Regions from separate parts of the Methylocystis sp. S23 genome, predicted to be linked through region 1. Evidence: predicted binding sites of a transcription regulator. Region 1 holds the regulator's gene; each other region holds the start of a gene.
The links. The regulator PhoB, encoded in region 1, activates phosphate uptake and scavenging genes when phosphate is short. The targets are predictions, from matches to a motif close to TGTCATNNANCTGTCAT.
Positions count from the first base shown of each region.

Region 2: a site for PhoB is predicted at 2,472-2,488, ahead of ACV7JP_RS04675 (pyruvate kinase). Genes of this name have one in related genera too.
Region 3: a site for PhoB is predicted at 2,291-2,307, ahead of ACV7JP_RS05945 (UDP-2,3-diacylglucosamine diphosphatase). Genes of this name have one in related genera too.
Region 4: a site for PhoB is predicted at 2,415-2,431, ahead of ACV7JP_RS15360 (PstS family phosphate ABC transporter substrate-binding protein). Genes of this name have one in related genera too.

Region 1 covers NZ_CM134185.1:1,580,410-1,585,066, reverse strand. Annotated here, with positions in the region: gene pstA (phosphate ABC transporter permease PstA) at 1-195, shown strand, start outside; gene pstB (phosphate ABC transporter ATP-binding protein PstB) at 192-974, shown strand; gene phoU (phosphate signaling complex protein PhoU) at 988-1,707, shown strand; gene phoB (phosphate regulon transcriptional regulator PhoB) at 1,704-2,453, shown strand; gene ACV7JP_RS07815 (GcrA family cell cycle regulator) at 2,586-3,125, opposite strand; gene ACV7JP_RS07810 (acetylornithine transaminase) at 3,561-4,657, shown strand, end outside.
Region 2 covers NZ_CM134185.1:922,293-926,949, reverse strand. Annotated here, with positions in the region: gene ACV7JP_RS04685 (hypothetical protein) at 1-403, shown strand, start outside; tRNA gene ACV7JP_RS04680 (tRNA-Gln) at 834-908, opposite strand; gene ACV7JP_RS04675 (pyruvate kinase) at 972-2,429, opposite strand; gene ACV7JP_RS04670 (Na+/H+ antiporter) at 2,533-4,134, opposite strand; gene rpe (ribulose-phosphate 3-epimerase) at 4,198-4,657, opposite strand, start outside.
Region 3 covers NZ_CM134185.1:1,169,415-1,174,071, forward strand. Annotated here, with positions in the region: gene ACV7JP_RS05925 (hypothetical protein) at 86-406, shown strand; gene ACV7JP_RS05930 ((2Fe-2S)-binding protein) at 679-915, shown strand; gene bfr (bacterioferritin) at 941-1,417, shown strand; gene ACV7JP_RS05940 (helix-turn-helix domain-containing protein) at 1,577-2,194, opposite strand; gene ACV7JP_RS05945 (UDP-2,3-diacylglucosamine diphosphatase) at 2,361-3,218, shown strand; gene ACV7JP_RS05950 (glycosyltransferase family 4 protein) at 3,218-4,306, shown strand.
Region 4 covers NZ_CM134185.1:3,135,172-3,139,828, forward strand. Annotated here, with positions in the region: gene ACV7JP_RS15345 (cell envelope biogenesis protein TolA) at 1-1,011, opposite strand, end outside; gene ACV7JP_RS15350 (ExbD/TolR family protein) at 1,021-1,470, opposite strand; gene tolQ (protein TolQ) at 1,474-2,214, opposite strand; gene ACV7JP_RS15360 (PstS family phosphate ABC transporter substrate-binding protein) at 2,482-3,459, shown strand; gene ybgC (tol-pal system-associated acyl-CoA thioesterase) at 3,625-4,062, opposite strand; gene ACV7JP_RS15370 (PepSY domain-containing protein) at 4,549-4,657, opposite strand, start outside.

The DNA.
Region 1 (4,657 bases):
AACAACCAGTTCTGGAGCACGGACCTCAACGCGCCGATGGCGAGCCTTCCGGTTGTCATCTTCCAGTTCGCATTGTCGCCCTACAAGGACTGGCAGCAGCTCGCTTGGACCGGCGCGCTGCTCATCACGATCGCCGTTCTCGCCCTGTCTGTCACAGCCCGCGCCCTGAGCGCCGGCCGGAGAAACGCAAAATGAACGCCCCCGCTCAGGTGAAGGAACCCGCAACCAAGGTCTCGGTGCGGAGCCTGGACTTCTATTACGGCGCCACGCGATCGCTGAAATCCATCTCGCTGCCGCTGCACGCCAACAAGGTCACCGCCTTCATCGGTCCGTCCGGCTGCGGCAAATCCACCTTGCTGCGCGTGCTGAACCGCATGTACGATCTCTATCCCGGCCAGCGCGCCGAGGGCGAGGTCCTGCTCGACGGCGAGAACATTCTCGATCCGGCGATCGACCTCAACGCGCTGCGCGCCCGCATCGGCATGATCTTCCAGAAGCCGACGCCCTTCCCGATGTCGATCTACGAGAACATCGCCTTCGGCATTCGCCTCTATGAAAAGCTGTCGCGCGCCGACATGGACGCCCGCGTCGAGCAGGCGCTGCGCGGCGCGGCGCTGTGGGACGAGGTGAAGGACAAGCTGCAGGCGAGCGGCCTCGGCCTTTCCGGCGGCCAGCAGCAGCGCCTGTGCATCGCGCGCAGCGTCGCGGTGCAGCCGGAGGTCATGCTGTTCGACGAACCCTGCTCGGCGCTCGATCCGATCTCCACGGCGAAGGTCGAGGAGCTCATCGAGGAGCTCGCCGCGCAATACACCATCGCCATCGTGACGCATAACATGCAGCAGGCGGTGCGCGTCTCCGACTACACCGCCTTCATGTATCTCGGCGAGCTCGTCGAGTTCGGCGACACGGACGAGGTCTTCAACAAGCCTCGCGAGAAGCGCACGCAGGACTATATTACCGGCCGCTTCGGCTGAGGAAGGACGTTCCATGAGCGAACATACCGTCAAATCCTACGATCGCGATCTCGAAGCGCTGGGACGTCGCATTTCCGAGATGGGCGGCGTCGCGGAGAAAATGCTCGCCGAGGCGATGGAGGCCCTGTCCGGCCTCGACGTCGAGCTCGCCAAGCGCGTCGTCGCGAGCGATACGCGCCTCGACGCGCTTCAGCGCGAGATCGAGGAGAACGCCGTGATGACGATCGCGCGGCGTCAGCCGCTCGCGATCGATCTGCGCGAATGCATCGCCGCGATCCGCATTTCGGGCGACATTGAGCGCATCGGCGATCTCGCCAAGAATGTCGCCAAGCGCACGCTCAAGATCGCGACGGAAGCGCGTTTGCCGCGCGCCATCGTCGGACTGAAGTCCATGCATGAAATCGCGGCGACGCAGCTCAAGGACGCGCTCGACGCCTATGCCGAGCGCGACGTCGAGCGCGCCCGCGCCGTATGGGAAAACGACGCCGATCTCGACGCGCTGGAAGACTCGGTGTTCCGCGACCTCCTCACCTTCATGATGGAGGATCCGCGCAACATCTCCTTCTGCACGCATCTCCTGTTCTGCTCGAAAAATCTCGAACGCATCGGCGATCACACGACGAATATTTCCGAAACCATCGTCTATCTCGTGACCGGCGAAGCCATGCCGATGGAGCGGCCGAAGGCGAGGCCCTGCACTTTGGGGAGCGGCGAAGGCGAACCCACGCAATGAACGAGACCGCATCGAGCCAACCCGTCATCCGCGAGGGCAAGAGCGACCGCGCGCCGCGCATCCTCGTCGTCGAGGACGAAATCCCGCTTGCGACGCTCCTTGTCTACAATCTCGAGGCCGAGGGCTATCAGGTCGAACATGTCGACCATGGCGACGAGGCGGAGCTGCGCATCGCGGAGTCGCCGCCGGACCTCGTCCTGCTGGACTGGATGCTGCCCGGGGTCTCGGGCCTCGAAATCTGCCGCCGGCTGCGGGCGCGCGACGTCGCGCGCGACATGCCGATCATCATGCTGACCGCGCGCGGCGAGGAGGCCGAGCGCGTGCGCGGGCTTTCGGTCGGCGCCGACGATTATGTGGTGAAGCCCTTCTCGACGCCGGAGCTGATGGCGCGCGTGCGGGCGCTTCTCCGCCGGGCGCGACCGGAGCGCGTCGCCTCGAAGCTCACGCTCGGCGATATCGACCTCGACCGTGAGACGCGCCGCGTGCGCCGGGGAGGCCGCGAGATCCATCTGGGACCGACGGAATTCCGCCTTCTCGAATATTTCATGGAGAAGCCCGGCCGCGTCTTCACCCGCGCGCAACTGCTCGACAGCGTCTGGGGCATGTCCGCCGAGATCGACGAGCGCACCGTCGACGTCCATGTCGGGCGCCTGCGCAAGGCGCTCATCCGGGGGCGGGAGAAGGATCCGATCCGCACCGTGCGCGGTTCGGGCTACTCCTTCGACGAGACCTTCGGCCGCGATTGATCGCGCGCGCCATGATCTCGGTCTGGATCATATCGCAGGGCCGCCATCCGCAGCGTGGATCATGAGCCAAGCCCCCTCGCCCCGTCTTTGCGAGAGGGTTGGGGTGAGGGGCGAAGCCGCATTATGCGCGGATCACGCGTAGCGCGGCGCCTTGAGCTGCTCGCGCGCGCGGCGGCGGTCTTGCGCCGGCTGATAGGCGATGCGCGCGTGATGGGCGCAATAGGGACCGCCGCCGATCGGCGATTTGCCGCCGCAGAAACGGAACTCGGGCGTCGTCGGATCGCCCATGGGCCAGCGGCACATCGACTCGCGCAGCTCCATCAGCGTCACCCGCTCGGACATCGGAATGACGACCTCCTCCTCGGGATTGGCGCGGGCGACGACCACCGTCTGCGGCGCGAAGGCGAGCGCGACATTGCCGTGCACGGCGTGGCCGCCGCGCGGCGCGGGAGCGGCCGCGACGGCGGTCGTCGCCGCGCGCGGCGCCTTGGCGGCGCGGGGCCGCGGCGCGCTCGCCGTCTTGGCGCGCTCGGCCAGGCCGAGACGGTGGATCTTGCCGATGACGGCGTTGCGCGTGATGCCGGGACCCAGTTCGGCGGCCACCTGACTCGCGCTGAGGCCGTCGCTCCAAAGTTTACGCAACAGCTCGACGCGTTCATCGGTCCAAGACATGTTTGATCTCCAAGCGGCCGGTTCGAGCGTGGATTTTCAAGGAATCCTTCATCGTTCGCTGCGCCGGCGTGAACCAGCGGCGATGCGACGCGCACCGAAACACGAGAAGCGCCATACGGGAGAAACGCGCCCGATCCGGCGAGAAAACTAACGCATTCTTTTGAATCACGGGCGCGAGTCGCTGGCAAGCAAAACGGGGCGTTCTCAACAGGGTTTGTGCGCGCTTTCCCCCGCAACTGTTGCCCGGGCGACTCACCGCGTGGCGATTTTCAAGCAAAACTGAGGCCTTGGCGGGAACGGCGCGCCGCCGCGCGCCTCTGTTAACATTTGACCCGATGCGCCCGCGCGCTTAAAATCCGCCTTCAAATTGCCGCCCCGCCAAAGGGCGGCGCTTTGTTTTTTGGGCGGCGTCGCGGCGCCCACTGGGCTTGGAGCATGATTTTGACTTCTGCGCTCTATCCGACCTATGCGCGGGCCGACATCGTCTTCACGCGGGGCGAAGGCGCATGGCTCTTCGCCGAGAATGGCGACCGCTATCTCGATTTCGCCTCCGGCGTCGCCGTTCTCTCGCTCGGACACGGCCATCCGCATCTCGTCGCCACGCTGAAGGCCGCGGCGGAAAATCCGTGGCACGTCTCCAATCTCTATCGCATACCGGCGGCCGAGGCCCTGGCCCGGCGCCTGGCCGAATCCACTTTCGCCGACGTCGTCTTCTTTGGGAACTCCGGCGCGGAAGCGGTGGAATGCGCCATCAAGACGGCGCGCAAATATCACGCCGCCAACGGCCAGCCCGAGCGCTATCGTCTCGTCACCTTCGACGGCGCCTTTCACGGGCGGACGCTCGCCACCATCGCCGCCGGCGGCAACGCGAAATATCTCGAGGGCTTCGGTCCGCCCATGACGGGCTTCGACCAGGTTCCCTTCGCCGATCTCGACGCCGTCGAAGCCGCGATCACGGAGGAGACGGCGGGCGTTCTGCTCGAGCCCGTGCAGGGCGAGGGCGGGCTGCGCGTCTTCCCGAAGGACTTTCTCGTCGAGCTGCGCAAGCTTTGCGACGCGCGCGGCCTGCTTCTGGTCCTGGACGAAGTGCAATGCGGCGTCGGCCGCACCGGCAAATTCCTCGCCTGCGAGCATGCCGGGATCGCGCCCGACGTCGTCGCGCTCGCCAAGGGGCTCGGCGGCGGCTTTCCCATCGGCGCCTGCCTGGCCACGAGCGAGGCGGCGAAGGGCATGACGCTCGGCGCGCATGGCTCGACCTTCGGCGGCAATCCGCTGGCGACCGCCGTGGGCGGCGCCGTGCTCGACGTCGTTTTGGCCGAGGGCTTCATGCCGCGCGTGGCCGCGCTCGGCGGCGTGCTGCGCCAGCGTCTCGCCGAGCTCGAAGACCGCTATCCCGGCGTCATCGAGGCCGTGCGGGGCGAGGGCCTGATGTTCGGCGTCAAGACGCGCGCGCCCAATGGCGACTTCGCCAATGCGGCGCGCGCGGAAGGTCTGCTGACGGTGCTCGCCGGCGATAATGTCGTGCGCCTGCT
Region 2 (4,657 bases), 660 kb from region 1:
CCTCCAAGCGCTGATGAGCGGATTGGAGACGAGGATTCGCGAGGGTGAACGAGATCGTGTCATCCGCGAGCAATATCATTTCGCCTCGGCCGCGCTCGACAGCGCGGCGGCCAAGGACGTCGTCCGCGTCGAAGCGGCGCTGAAACCCGTCGAGACGGAGCTGTCGGCCGCGCTGCGCCGCATTTGCCCGTCGCAGGACGATTGCCGGATCGCCGACAAGGACGATGCGGCGACGCGCGACAAGAAGGGCGCCGCGATCCGTCAATTCGATGACGAGCAGGACAAGGCGGCCGCCTCGGAGCTGACGGTCGACCTGATCCGGCTAAGCGAGCAGAACCTCGACGAGGTGACGCCGAAACTCCCGATCGCCATCCGCGCGGTCCTTTGGCCTCTCACGAAGTAGCGTCGAGCCAGTCGCACAGCGCGCCGCCTATGGGCGGCGCGGCGTCAGAAACCCGCCGAAAAGCCCCGCCGACTGACGCTGGAAAAGGCGCGCGTTGGAAAAATGTGGCCAAAGATCGCAGCGAAAATGGCCAAAGATCGCAGCGCGCTACAGGGGGCTACGCAATCCACGGCTCTTACGCAACTGGATCGTTAGGCCGCCCGGCCTCACCTGGGTGTATTCGGGGAACCCGTCTGGGAGAAAGACGAACCTGTCTCTGGCTCGGCGGAGGAAGCTATTCCGGAAATTCGGAAATTCGGATTGGAGACCGGAGGCCAGAACCACCCCCACATGGACCCGCCTTCGGCGGTCTCGAATCTCCGCGGCAAGAGCCCGCAGAATGCGGGCCTTTCGGCCGCTTTCGGGAAAGTCTCGGGAATTGGCGATTGCCTGGCTGGGGCGGGAGGATTCGAACCTCCGCATGGCGGAATCAAAATCCGCTGCCTTACCACTTGGCGACGCCCCAAAGCGCCCGCTCTCCATAATGCCGCGTGGGCGGCTCCGCAACCCGGCTGTGGCGCCGAAAGGCTCAGGACCAGGCCTTCAATCGGGCGAGGCGGGCGAATTTCTTGGATTGGTGGCGGTCCATGCGGTCCAGCACGTCCCGCAGGAAGCGCACGCCCTGCGGCAGATAGGCGCCCTTGTTCAGCATGACGGCGTCGGCGCGCTGGGCCATGGCCGCGTCGGTCGTCTCGGCGCGGCTCGCCACTCCCTCATGGACGAATTGATCCAGGACTTGCGTGGCCCAGATCACAGGCGCATACGCCGCCTCGCAGAGCCACAGCATTTCCTCCTGCATTTCGGAGAGGCGGGCGAAGCCGACTTCGACGGCGAGATCGCCGCGCGCGATCATGACGGCCGTCGGATGGCGCGTCGCCGCGCGCGTCATCAGGCGCGGCAGGTTACGCACCGCCAGCGGCGTCTCGATCTTCAACACGATCCCCTGCGGCGGCCGGTCCCCGCGCCGCGCCGCAAGCTCCGCCTCGAGACGCGCGACGTCTTCGGCGCGTTGCACGAAAGAGAAACCGACGAGGTCCGCCAAGTCGACGACGGCGTCGAGATCGGCGAGGTCCTTTTCGGTAAGCGGCGAGAGATCGAGTTCCGCCGTAGGCAGATTGACGCCCTTGCCCGGCTTGAGGCGCAAGCCTTTCGCCCGTGCGGCGACGATCTCGACCTCGACGCCCTCATTGTCGCAGGCGACGACGCGCCCCGTCGCCTTGCCGTCGTCGAAGGAGATCTCCGCGCCGATCTGAAGCTGCGAGACGATTTGAGGAAAATTCAGGGACGCGGCCACGTCCTCGCCGCGCGGGTCGAGCCTCGTCGTCAGCCGGAGGCGGTCGCCGGTCCAGAGGCGGCGTTTCTTCGGCCCGCAAACTTCCTCGACGCGCAGCTTGGGCCCCGCAATGTCCATCAGCACCCGGCAGGGACGGCCGGCGCGTTCCGCCGCGGCGCGGACATGGCCCGCCATGCGCGTCCAGGCGTCGGCGTCGTCATGGGCGCAATTGATGCGCGCGCAATCCATTCCGGCGGCGATCAGCGCGGCGACAAGGCTCGGATCGTCCGCGGCTTCGCTCGGCAGCGTCGCGATGATGCGCGTGCGGCGCCCGGCCTTCGCGCCGAAAATCCTGTCGCAGGCCCGTTGCAGCGGATCGCCGCCGCTTCGCGCGGGATAATCCGCTTTTTCTCCGCAAAGTCTGCGCAGCGTCGCGAGCAGCGCGTCGAGCGCGGGCAAAACGTCGGCTTCGCTGCGTCCGAGCGAGGAGAGGCCGAAGGCGGCGAGGCGGAGCTGCAGAGCGATGAGATCGCGGCTGCGCAGCGACAGGTAATGGGCGAGGTTGCGCGCGCCGGCCTCGGCGTCAGGCGCAAGGCCCCAATCGGCGAGACGCGCCTCGCCCTCCCGCGCGACCGCCTCGCGCAGCGCCGCGACATCGCCGCGCAATTCCAGCAGCTCGCCTTGCGCGTCGTCCATTCCGTTGCGGCCGTGCATTTCCTTGTCCGTCTTTTCGCCCGTCGCATTCTCAACGGCAAGACGACGAATTTGTTACAGAGAAGCTCGCTGCGCCTTTGCGTCGCAGCCTGCGGCGCGCGCCTCAATGCGCATTCTGCCGTTCCCCGGAGAGTCGGCGCAGCCGCGATTCCTCGAGATCGAGCTCCGCCTCGACGCCGTGCAGCGTCGTGTCGTGGACGCAGCCGAGGCGGTGGAGGCGAAGAAGTTCTCCGCGCGCCGCGGAGACGGCGGCGAGCGCCATATCGAAATGCGCCTTGCGCATCTGCGCCACCGCCTCCCCTTCCTCGTGGTTCTTGCGATAGACGAAGACGCGGCGGCGATACTCTTCGAGAAGCTTGGGGTGGCGCTCCTGGCCTTCGTCGTCAATATCGGCGGCGATCAGCGCGAGCGCGGCCGCGTAGATCTTCTCGCGCGCCTCGTGATCGTCGAGATGCGGCGTGGGATCGACCAGCGGGGCGGCCGGCTTCAGCCATTTCACCAGCAATCCCAGCGTTGCGCCCTGGATCAGCACGGTGACGGCGATGGCGACGAAAGTCGTCAGGACGATGAAGCCGCGGCCGGGAAAGTCGAGCGGCAAAGCAAGAGCGGCGGCGAGGCTCACCACGCCGCGCATGCCCGCCCAGCCGATGATCACGGGGATGGAGAGCGGCGGATAGGGGTCGCGCTTCCGGATGGAGGCGAAGAGCAGGCGCGGGAGATAGGCCGCCGGGAAGACCCAGACGAAGCGGGCGGCGATCATCGCGCCTGTCACGATCAGCGCCTGGGGCAGGGCGGAGGACAAGGCCGGACCGAAGCCGCCAAGCTCCTCCACCACCTTGCGCAACGCCAGGCCGATGAGGATGAAGACCAGCGCCTCCATGACGAAGACGGCCGAGCGCCACACCGCCTGCGCCTCGAGCCGGCTTTCGGCGTCGAGAATGGCGTGCTGGCCCCAGCCCATGATGAGGCCGCAGGTCACGACGGCGAGCACGCCCGACACATGCAGCGCCTCGGCGCCGATATAGCTCGCCCAGGCGACGAGGAAGCTCGCAATGATGATGAGCTGCGTGTCGCGCAGCCGGCTCATGGCGAGATTGACGAGAAGCCCCGCGGCCGCGCCCACGGCAAGGCCGCCCGCCGTCAATTGGCCGAACATCAGCGCCGCGTCCGACCAGCTGAAGACGCCGGTCAGCGCGGCGGCGGCCGCCACGCGATAGAGCATGAGGCCGGAGGCGTCGTTGACGAGACTCTCGCCTTCGAGAATGGTCACGAGCCGCGCGGGCACGGGAAGCCGCGCTAGCACCGCCTTGGCCGCGACGGCGTCGGGCGGCGAGACGATGGCGCCGAGGCAAAAGCCCGCCGCGAGCGGCAGCGCCGGCAGCAGCCAATGGACGACGAAGCCGACCACCGCGGTCGTGAAGATCACCGCGCCGACGGCGAGCATGAGGATCGGCCGGAGATTGAGCCTGAAATCGCGCCAGACGGTGAAATAGGCGCTCGATTGCAGCAGCGGCGGGAGGAACAGCACGAGAATGAAATCGGGGTCGATCTCGAAGGGGAGCCGCGCCGGCGCGAAGGAGAGCGCCATTCCGCCAATCACATAGGCGGCGGCGGGCGGCATGCGGAGCCGCTTGGCGAGGATCGAGAGAACCAGAGCCGCCGTGAGCAGCGCGAGGAGAATGACGAAGGGGGCGTGGGCGATCATATCGCTTCGGGGCTTGGGAGGGAGGCCTCAACCTAGAGCAGGAGCGGCGCCAAATGGAAGGCGTCAGACGCCGATCGACCCCGCGCGCGCCGCCGCCTCGCGCAGCGCCGCGATATTGCCGGCATATTGCGCGGGCCCGCCGCGAAAGGCCGCCGAGCCCGCGACCAGCGTATCGGCGCCGGCCTCGACGATCGCCTGGGCCGTTTCCGGGGTCACGCCGCCGTCGACCTCGAGACGGATCGGCCTGCGCCCGATCATCTCGCGAATGGCGCCGATTTTCGCGAGCTGCGAGGGAATGAAGCTCTGGCCGCCAAAGCCCGGATTGACGCTCATGACGAGGATGAGGTCGACGTCGTCGAGGATATAGTGCAGGCAGCTTTCATGCGTAGCCGGGTTGAGCGATACGCCCGCCTTCTTGCCCCGTGCGCGGATCGACTGGAGCGAGCGATGAAGATGCGGGCCGCCCTCTGCGTGGACGGTGACGATGTCGGCGCCGGCGTCGGCGAAGGCGCCGATATAGGGG
Region 3 (4,657 bases), 410 kb from region 1:
TATCGTTTATGAATGAAGGCTTCAGCGACGGTTCAAGCCGCGCGCGGCACGCTTCGCCTGTCGAATTTCCGCAGGAGAATGCGCCATGAAATCCGGTATCGTCAAAAACTTGCTCGCCGCCTTGGCCGCCGCCGGCGCCTCGGCGGCCGCTCTCGCCCCCGCGCAGGCGCTTCCCGGGATCGATCCGGGCGCCGCGGCCGGGAACGCGCCGGGGATCGAGAAAATCTGGTGCGGCCCCTATGGCTGCGGCTGGGGCGGCGGCGGATATGGGTATGGCTATGGATGGCGGCCGCGCCCGCGTCCCTGGGGCGACGGCTATGGATGGCGCCCGCGTCCCTGGGGCGGCGGCTGGGGATATCGCCCCTGGGGCGGCCAGGGCTGGGGCGGCGGGGGGCCGCGCTGGTAGGACGCGATCAAGGGCCGTCGCGCGGCGGCGGCTTTCGCCGGCAGGCCGTCTGGGGCTGCAGCGCTTTGGCGCCGCAGCCTTTTTGTCTTTAGGCCATTGCCGAGCGTGGAAGATTTCCAAAATCAGGTTCGTCGGCACGCCGATTGCGGTGATCGACAGGACAGCCGGGTTGATGTCGGAAAACCGACAAAGGCCGGGTTGCAAAACCGAGGAAACGTTGTAACCTACTGATGTAAAAGGTAGTTTGCAATCTTTCCAAACTAGGCGAAGCAATGATCGTCTGTTCCTGCAACGTCCTGTCCGATCGCGATGTGCGTGAAACCCTGGGGTCTCGCCCCGACCGCGCCTCGGTCGCCTCGGTCTTCCGCAACATGGGCTGCGAGGCCAAATGCGGGCGCTGCGTGCGCAGCATCGTCGCGATTGTCGACCAGCACTCCGCCGCGAGGCTGGACGAATGCGGCGGAAACGGCGATTGTGATAGCTGCCGCGCCGACGGACTGGCGGCGTGATCATGACTATGGAAAGGGATTGCACATGCGCGGCGACGCGAAGGTTATCGAATATCTCAATCGCGGGCTGCGCGCAGAGCTGACGGCAGTCAACCAATATTGGCTGCATTATCGCATCTTCGACAATTGGGGCTTCAAGGAGCTCGCCGAGAAGTGGCGCAAGGAATCCATCGAGGAGATGCGTCACGCGGACGATTTCACGGCGCGCATCCTGTTCCTCGAAGGCTTCCCCAATATGCAGGTGCTTGATCCGTTGCGCATCGGCCAGACGGTCGAGGAGATCATCGCGGCCGATCTTTCGACGGAGGTCGACGCCCGCGCCATGTATATCGAGGCCGCCGTCTATTGCGACTCCATCAATGACCGCGTGTCGATGGAGCTCTTCGAGCGCATCATCAAGAGCGAGGAAGGCCATATCGACTTTCTGGAGACGCAGCAGGAGCTGATCAAGCAGCTCGGCGTCCAGCTCTACAGCCAGAAGCATGTGGGCGATATCTCCTAAGCCTCGGGTGGCGATATCGCTTTCGAGTTCCGGGCGGACGGCGCGAGCCGCCCGCCTTCTTTTCTGAGCGGGCCGTCGCGAACGGCCGCCGAGCCGGAGGAAAAAAGCGCCGGTCGCCGACAGCGCGGCGGCTTCCGCCCCTCCCGGGCCGCAAGGCCGCTATTCCATGACCGCGGCTTTGAGGATGCAGACCATGGTCGCCTGCGCCGTCGTCTTGCCGAGATTGCGGATCACATGCGGCCGGTCGCAGCGATAGCGCAGCGTCTCGCCGGCCTTCGCCGTCTCCTTCACGCCCGCGACCTCGACCTCGAGCTCGCCTTCCCGGACGGAGAGGCTCTCCACCGAGCCGCGCTGATGGGGGTCCGATTCGAGCGCGCCGCCGGGATCGGCGGCGAGATCGTAGACTTGTAGCCACTCCACCGTCTTGATCCAGCCGATGATGGCGAGCCGGCATTTGCCGTCGTCGGACAGCAGGATCGGCGTATCCGCCCTGCTCGTCTTCTCGAGAAAAGGCTCGTCCTCGGTCGTCTGCAGCACCCGCTCGATCGAGACGTCGAGCGCCTGGGCGAGACGCCAGATGGTGGCGAGCGTCGGATTGGTCTCGTTGCGCTCGATCTGGCTGATGATCGACTTGGCGACGCCCGATTGCTGGGAGAGTTCCGAAAGGGAGAGATTATAGGCCTTGCGCAGGCGCTGGATGGTCGCGCCGAGCTGGCCCGAGAGCGCGAGCGCTCCCGCCTCCAGAATCTTGTGCTTTTCCTTGCCTTCGACGCCCATCGAACCTGCGAACCTCCCGAAATCGGACGGCACATTATCCGATTCTGTTCGAAATATCGAACGACGCGGCCGCTCGTCAAATGCGCGCCGCGCGGCTGTCATCTCGCTGTGACCTGAATCTGGTGAAAGGCGTCGTACGATGTCGACGGCGAGAGGCAAAGCGCTCATGGCCGAACAGAATCTGACGAATTTCCGCGCGCATCCGCCCGCCGAGCCCGAGCCCAGACGCTACCGCACGCTCTTCCTTTCCGACCTGCATCTCGGCGCCAAGGCCGCGCAGGCCCATCTGCTTCTCGATTTTTTCAAGCACAACGACGCCGACACGATCTATCTCGTCGGCGACATTGTCGACGGCTGGAAGCTGCGCAAGGGCTGGCACTGGCCGCAGGCGCATAATGACGTCGTGCAGAAGATGCTGCGCAAGGCCCGCAAGGGAACGCGCGTGATCTATGTTCCGGGCAATCACGACGAATTCGCGCGAGACTATACGGGCCTCACCTTCGGCGGCGTCGAGGTGGTGGACCATGCGGTGCACGAGACGGCCGGCGGCAAGAAGATGCTCGTCATCCATGGCGATCAATTCGACATCGTCGTGCGCAACGCCCGCTGGCTCGCCTTTCTCGGCGACTGGGCCTATGACGTCGCCATCGCGACCAATACCGTTCTCAACCGTTTCCGCCGCCTGTTCGGCGTCGGCTACTGGTCCTTCTCCGCCTGGGCGAAGCTGAAGGTGAAGGAAGCCGTCAATTTCATCGGCGATTTCGAGCAGACGCTCGCCGCGGAAGCCGCGCGCCGCGGCGTCGACGGCGTGGTCTGCGGCCATATCCACCACGCTACCATCAAGACCATTGACGGCGTGCTCTACGTCAATACCGGCGATTTCGTCGAAAGCTGCACGGCGATCGCCGAACATGCGGACGGAACTTTCGAAATCCTCCATTGGCTGACCACCGCGACGGAGCGCGACGCGAATCCGCAGACGCGGATCAAGGCGCTGCCCGCGCCGAGCGCGGCGGCCGCGTAATGCGGATTCTGGTTGCGACGGACGCCTGGCGGCCCCAGGTCAACGGCGTCGTGCGTTCGCTCGAATCCGTCGCGCGCGCGGCGGCGCCGCTCGGCGCCGAGATCGACTTCCTGACGCCGCGCGACTTCCATTCCTTCCCGATGCCGACCTATCGGGAGATTTCCCTCGCGCTCGCGACGCCGCGCGCCGCGCGCCGAAGAATGGACCAGGGATACGACCATATCCACATCGCGACCGAAGGGCCGATCGGCCTCGCGGCCCGCGCCGTCTGCCTGCGCAACAAGCGCGTCTTCACGACGAGCTTCCATACGCGATTTCCCGAATATATCCACGCGCGGACCGGTCTGCCGGTGGGCGTCGCCTATGCCGCGCTGCGCCGCTTCCACAATGCCGGCGCCGGCGCCATGGTCTCGACCCCGAGCCTCGCGCGCGAGCTCGACGCGCGCGGCTTTCGGCGCCTGCTGCGCTGGTCGCGCGGCGTCGATCACGGGATTTTCCATCCCGGCGCGAAAATCCCCCTCGATCTCCCGCGCCCGATCTTCCTCTATGCCGGCCGTCTCGCCGTCGAAAAAAATCTCGAAGCGTTCCTCGCCCTCGATTTACCCGGGTCGAAGCTCGTGGCGGGCGACGGGCCGGCGCGCCCCTCGCTCGAGGCGCGCTACCCCCATGCGAGATTTGTCGGCGTGAAGACCCCCGTCGAGCTTGCGGCGCTCTACGCCTCCTCGGACGTGTTCGTCTTTCCGAGCCGCACCGACACTTTCGGCATCGTGCTGCTCGAGGCCATGGCCTGCGGCCTTCCCGTCGCCGCCTTCCCGGTGATGGGCCCGCTCGACGTCGTCGGCGGGAGCGGCGCCGGCGCGCTGGACGACGACCTGCGCGCGGCGGCGCTCTCGGCGCTCGACATTCCGCGCGAGGCGGCGCGGGCTCATGCGCTGACCTTCACATGGGAAAATTGCGCCCGCCAGTTCCTGGACAATATCGCCTATGCGCGCGGCGCGGCCTCGCTCGGCGGCGTCGGGCGCGCGGCCCTCAAGGCTTCAGGCGAAAAGCGCGAAACGGTCGATAAGGGGCAGACGGTCCAGCCCTGACAGCGCCGCAAGGCGCGCGTCGATCCGGTCGGCGCGGATCGGCTCCAACGCGGCGGCGGCACCACGCCCGCGGCCCGGGCTCCGGCTTCCCCGGTTCCGCAACCACCGCGACGACAGGCTCCCGCGCCGCCCGCCTCTCGACAGCCTTCGCCACGCTCCCGGCCCCGCGAAACTCCCACGCCAGCGCGTCGAGCTTTCCGCAAACGAAATCCTCGACCCCCTTTCGGGCAGCGACCAGGAAAGTTCGCTCAGCCGATCGGTCAAGATGCAGGCCTCGACCGGCGCCAGCGCCTGCCGGGCCTCGAGGCGCGCCTCCAGCCGCTCGATCGCGGCGGGCACGCGCGCGCCGGG
Region 4 (4,657 bases), 1.6 Mb from region 1:
GTGGATGAAGGAGGCGATGCGCGCCTCCATGGAGCCGGAGAGTTTCGGCGCCGAGGCTTCGGGCGCGCCGATTGACGCCGTCTTGATCTCCCTGTCGGTCGCGGCGCGGCGCTGCGGCGCTTCCTTACTGAGCAAATTCGCAATGCTCGCCGCGTCGAATTTCGACTTGGGCGCGCTCTCGTCGCCGGATTTGGGCTTCGATCCCTTTGCGCTCTTCGCCGCCGCTTCGCCGTCCGCGCTGTTCTCCGTCTTCGCGGCCTTGTCCTTCACGGGTTTTTCCTCGGCCTTTTTCGCCTCCAGAAGCTTCGCCACGTCGTCGGCCTTCAGGCGCGGCTTTTCAGGCGCCGGTTTTGGCTCCGTCTTGGCCTCCGCCTTCTCAGGCTCCGGCTTTTGCTCGGGCCGCTTTTCGGGCTTGGGCGCTTCCTTCGCCTCTTTCTGCGGCTCCTTTTCAGCCTTCGGACGCATGGGCGGCTTCGGCCTGATCGCCTCGGCCTCTTTCGGCTCCTCCTGCTCCTTTTCCGGCGCGGCGGCTTTGGGCTTCACGGGCGGCGCGGGGGCGGGCTTCGCCTCGGCCGGCTTTTCGGCCGGCTTCGGCGGCTCGGGTTTTTTCTCCACAGGCCGCGTCGGCGGCTCGGGCGCCGGGGGCAGGGCGGCGACGCGCTTGGGCGGGATCGGCTCCGGCTTGTCGTCGGCGCCGGGGTCGGGCAGGCGCTTCAAGGGCGGGGGCGGGATGGGGACGTCCTTTTTGGCCTCGGCGAGCGGCGGATGCGGCTTCGCTTCCGTTTCCCTCGCAACCTTGTCGGCGCGACGCGCCGGCTTCGCCTCCCGCGCGGTCTTCTCCCCTTTCGAGACCCGCGTAAGCGGCTCCTCAGCGATGACCTCGACGGGAATGCTTTCCTCGGCGTCGTCGAATTTCCGCGCGTCCGAGAACAGCACGAGCGCCACGACCAGCAGGCCCGCATGGGCCGCGGAGGAGATGACGACGCCGGGCTCGGAGCGCGAAACTCTCATTTCAGAGCCTCACTTCTTCTCCTGCTCCGTCACCAGAGCCACTTTCTTGTAGCCGGCCGTGGTGACGAGAGACATCACCTCGGCCACGCGGCCGTAATTCACGGCCTTTGAGCCGCGCACATAAATGCGCTCGTCGAAGCCCTGTTTCGCCGCTTCCTTCAGCCTGTCGAGAAGCTGCGCGACCTCGACAGCCTGATCCATCAGGAAGATCTGGCCCTTCTCGTCGATCGCGATCGACACCGGCTTCTGATCGACATTGAGCTGGCCCGCCTTTGTCTGCGGCAGGTCGACGGCGACGCCGGTCGCGAGCAAAGGCGCCGCCACCATGAAGATGATGAGCAGCACCAGCATGACGTCGATGAAGGGCGTCATGTTGATCTCGGCCATGGCGCCGTAGCGCGGCACGCCGCGGCGACGGCGGCCGCCCTTGCGTCCGGGAGCGGAGACGGAGGCGCCCATGGCTCAGGCCGCCCGGTCGCGATTGGCCGCGTGCTGGTCGATCTGGCGCGACAGGATCGCGGAGAATTCGTCCGCGAAGCTCTCCATGCGCGCCTGCGCCCTCGCCACGTCGCCCTGCATCTTGTTGTAGGCGATGAGCGCGGGAATGGCCGCGAAGAGGCCGATGGCGGTGGCGAGCAGCGCCTCCGCAATGCCCGGCGCCACGACGGCGAGCGAGGTGTTCTTCGACGCCGCGATGGAGCGGAACGAGGTCATGATGCCCCAGACCGTGCCGAAGAGGCCGACGAAGGGGCCGGCGGAGGCGACGGTCGCCAGCACCAGCAAGTTCGATTCGAGCTTCTCCACCTCGCGGGCGATGGAGACGTCGAGCACTTTCTCGATGCGCGCCTGCAAGCCCATGAAGCTCGCCGAGGCGCCCGTCTGGAAGGAGCGCTTCCATTCCTTCATCGCGGCGACGAAAAGCGTCGCCATGCCGGAGGTCGGGCGTTCGGAAAGCTTGCCATAAAGCTCCTCCAGCGAATTGCCGGACCAGAAGCTCTCCTCGAAGCGGTCCATGGCGCGGCGGATGCGCGCGAAGAGCAGCGTTTTGTCGATGATGATGGCCCAGCACCAGACCGAGGCGAGCAGCAGGCCCACCATCACGATCTTCACGACGATATGCGCGCCCCAGAACATGCTCCAGATGGTGATGTCGGCGGCGGGGGCGGCGCCGGCGGCGGTCGCGGCGATGTCGGCTGGATTCATGTTTTGTCCTTGAGGCGGAGTTGGGCGCGCACTTCGGAAAAAGCGACGCCCCTTATTCCCCGCAATTTCGCCCTTTCTGGGGCTGCGGGGTGCGCCGCACAACGATAATTATCGCCGAAGCGTTAACAAGCGGTAAGGGTTAAGGGCGGGCGAAAAGGCGGAACGGCGCGCCGCCCTTTTCGCATGCGCGGACTTGGGACCGTCACTCGACTGTCACATCATTTCCCGATTGTGTCGGCCAATTCCATTTCCACCAAAAGACCCGCCATGAACCGCCGCACCTTCATTACCGCTCTCGCCTTTGCCGCTTTCTCCGCGGGCGCCGCCTTCTCGCTCGATCTCGAGCTTTCCCCCTACAAGCCCGTCCGCGCGCTTTCCGGCCATCTGAAATCCGTCGGCTCGGACACGATGCTCCATGAGATGGAGCTGTGGGCGGAGGGCTTCAAAGCCATTTATCCGGACGTGAAGATCGAGATCGAAGGCAAGGGCTCGAACACGGCGCCGCCCGCGCTGCTCTCGGGCGAATCGCAGCTCGGGCCGATGTCGCGTCAGATGACGCCGGACGAGCTCGCAAGCTTCGAGGCGAAACATGGCTACAAGCCGACCGCGGTCCTCGTGGCGGTGGATGCGCTCGCGATCTATGTCCATAAGGACAACCCGGTGCAGTGCCTCACCCTGGAGCAGCTCGACCGCATTTTCGCGGAGAATCCGAAGAGCGCAGACGGCAAGAGCGCCCATACATGGGGCGAGGTCGGCGTGACGGGCGAATGGGCGGCGAAGCCCATCGCCATGTTCGGCCGCAACGCGCTTTCGGGCACCAACAAATTCTTCAAGCAGAATGTGCTCGGCGGCGGCGACTTCAAGGAAGCCGTTCAGCAGCAGGCGGGGTCCGAAGCCGTTGTGAAGGCGGTTGCGAATAATGCTTCGGCGATCGGCTATTCCGGCATCGGCTACAAGACCGATGCGGTGCGCGCCGTGCCTGTGGCGGCGAGCTTCGGCAAGAAGTGCTACGACGCCTTCTTCGAGAACACCTATACGCGCAAATACCCGCTGGCGCGCGGCCTCTATGTCTACATCCTCAAGGACCCGAAGGCGCCGATCGACACGCTCTCCGGCGAATTCGTGAAATATGTGCTGTCGAAGGACGGCCAGACCCAGGCGAAAAAGGGCGGCTATTATCCGATCACCCGAAACATCCGCGAGCATGAGCTGGCGCGGCTGGGCTTGATCGCCTCGGCTGAATAGGCGCTACCGGCGCGCGCCTGCGCTGCGAATCTGGCGTTTCCTTTTTGAGCGTCATTCCCGGCGTCGCGAAGCGGCGACCGGGAATCCAGAAGCGCCGCGACATTGCTCGTTGTGGCCCTGGATTCCCGATCAGGCCTGCGGCCCGCCGGGAATGACAAAGCGGCGTCATCCGTTGGAAGCGGAGTTCGATCGGCCGCGCGCGCCCTCGAACTTCGCGCGCACGTCGGGCGGCAGGCGCTTGGCGCGGCCGGCTTCGACGCAGACGACCTTTACGGCCGCCGTCACGAGCGTCTCCATCCCACGCAGGACGCGCTGGTCGAGCGTCAGCGAGGCGCCGCCCAGCTCGATCGCGCGCGTTTCCACGCTCAGCAGATCGTCCATCACTGCGGGGCGGATGAAATCGAGCTGCATGGCGCGCACGACGAAGAAGGTCGGCGCGCCCGTCGCGCCCTCGAGCAGCGGACGCTGATCCAGCCCCAGCGAACGCAATAGCTCCGTGCGTCCGCGCTCCATGAAGCGGATGTAGGAAGTGTGATAGACGAGCCCGGAGGCGTCGGTGTCCTCCCAATAGACGCGGACGGGAAGCGTGTGGGCGACGGACATGCGGGCTCTCTTCGATTTCCGCCTGACTGCTTTGCTACGACGCTCCCGGCGCCATTGCGAGCCGAAGACGAAGCAATCCAGAAGCATATCGTGGCTCTGGATTGCTTCGGAGCTCACGCTCCTCGCAATGACGGCCGCACGGCGAACAGATCAAACGGAATTGGCGTCATTTGATTTGGTATGTGCGCTTTAGCGTATCTCTAGCCACATGTCCGGGGAATAATGGCGAATAACTGAATCGATCGCCCGCGCGCTCCCTCGCCCCGCTATGCGGGGAGAGGGTTGGAGTGAGGGGCGAAGCAGAGGCGCCAATCTCTCTGAACGCCGGCAAATTCCCGCTTATCAATAGAGTTTGCGACGATCCCTCGCCCTCACCTCAACCTTCTCCCCGCAAGCGGGGAGAAGGAGACGCCTCATTTCGCCGCGTCGCCTAAGGATAGAGGTTCGTCGGAAATATTGGCGACGGCGTAAGCGCGCCACGGAAATTCAAGCGCGCGCGGGCGACGGGCTCCGCGACTTTTCGGGCTGCGGCGCGCGCTCCGGCAGGGTGCGCCGCAGGCGCCGCCAGGCCAGAACGATCGCGCTCGTCGCAAGG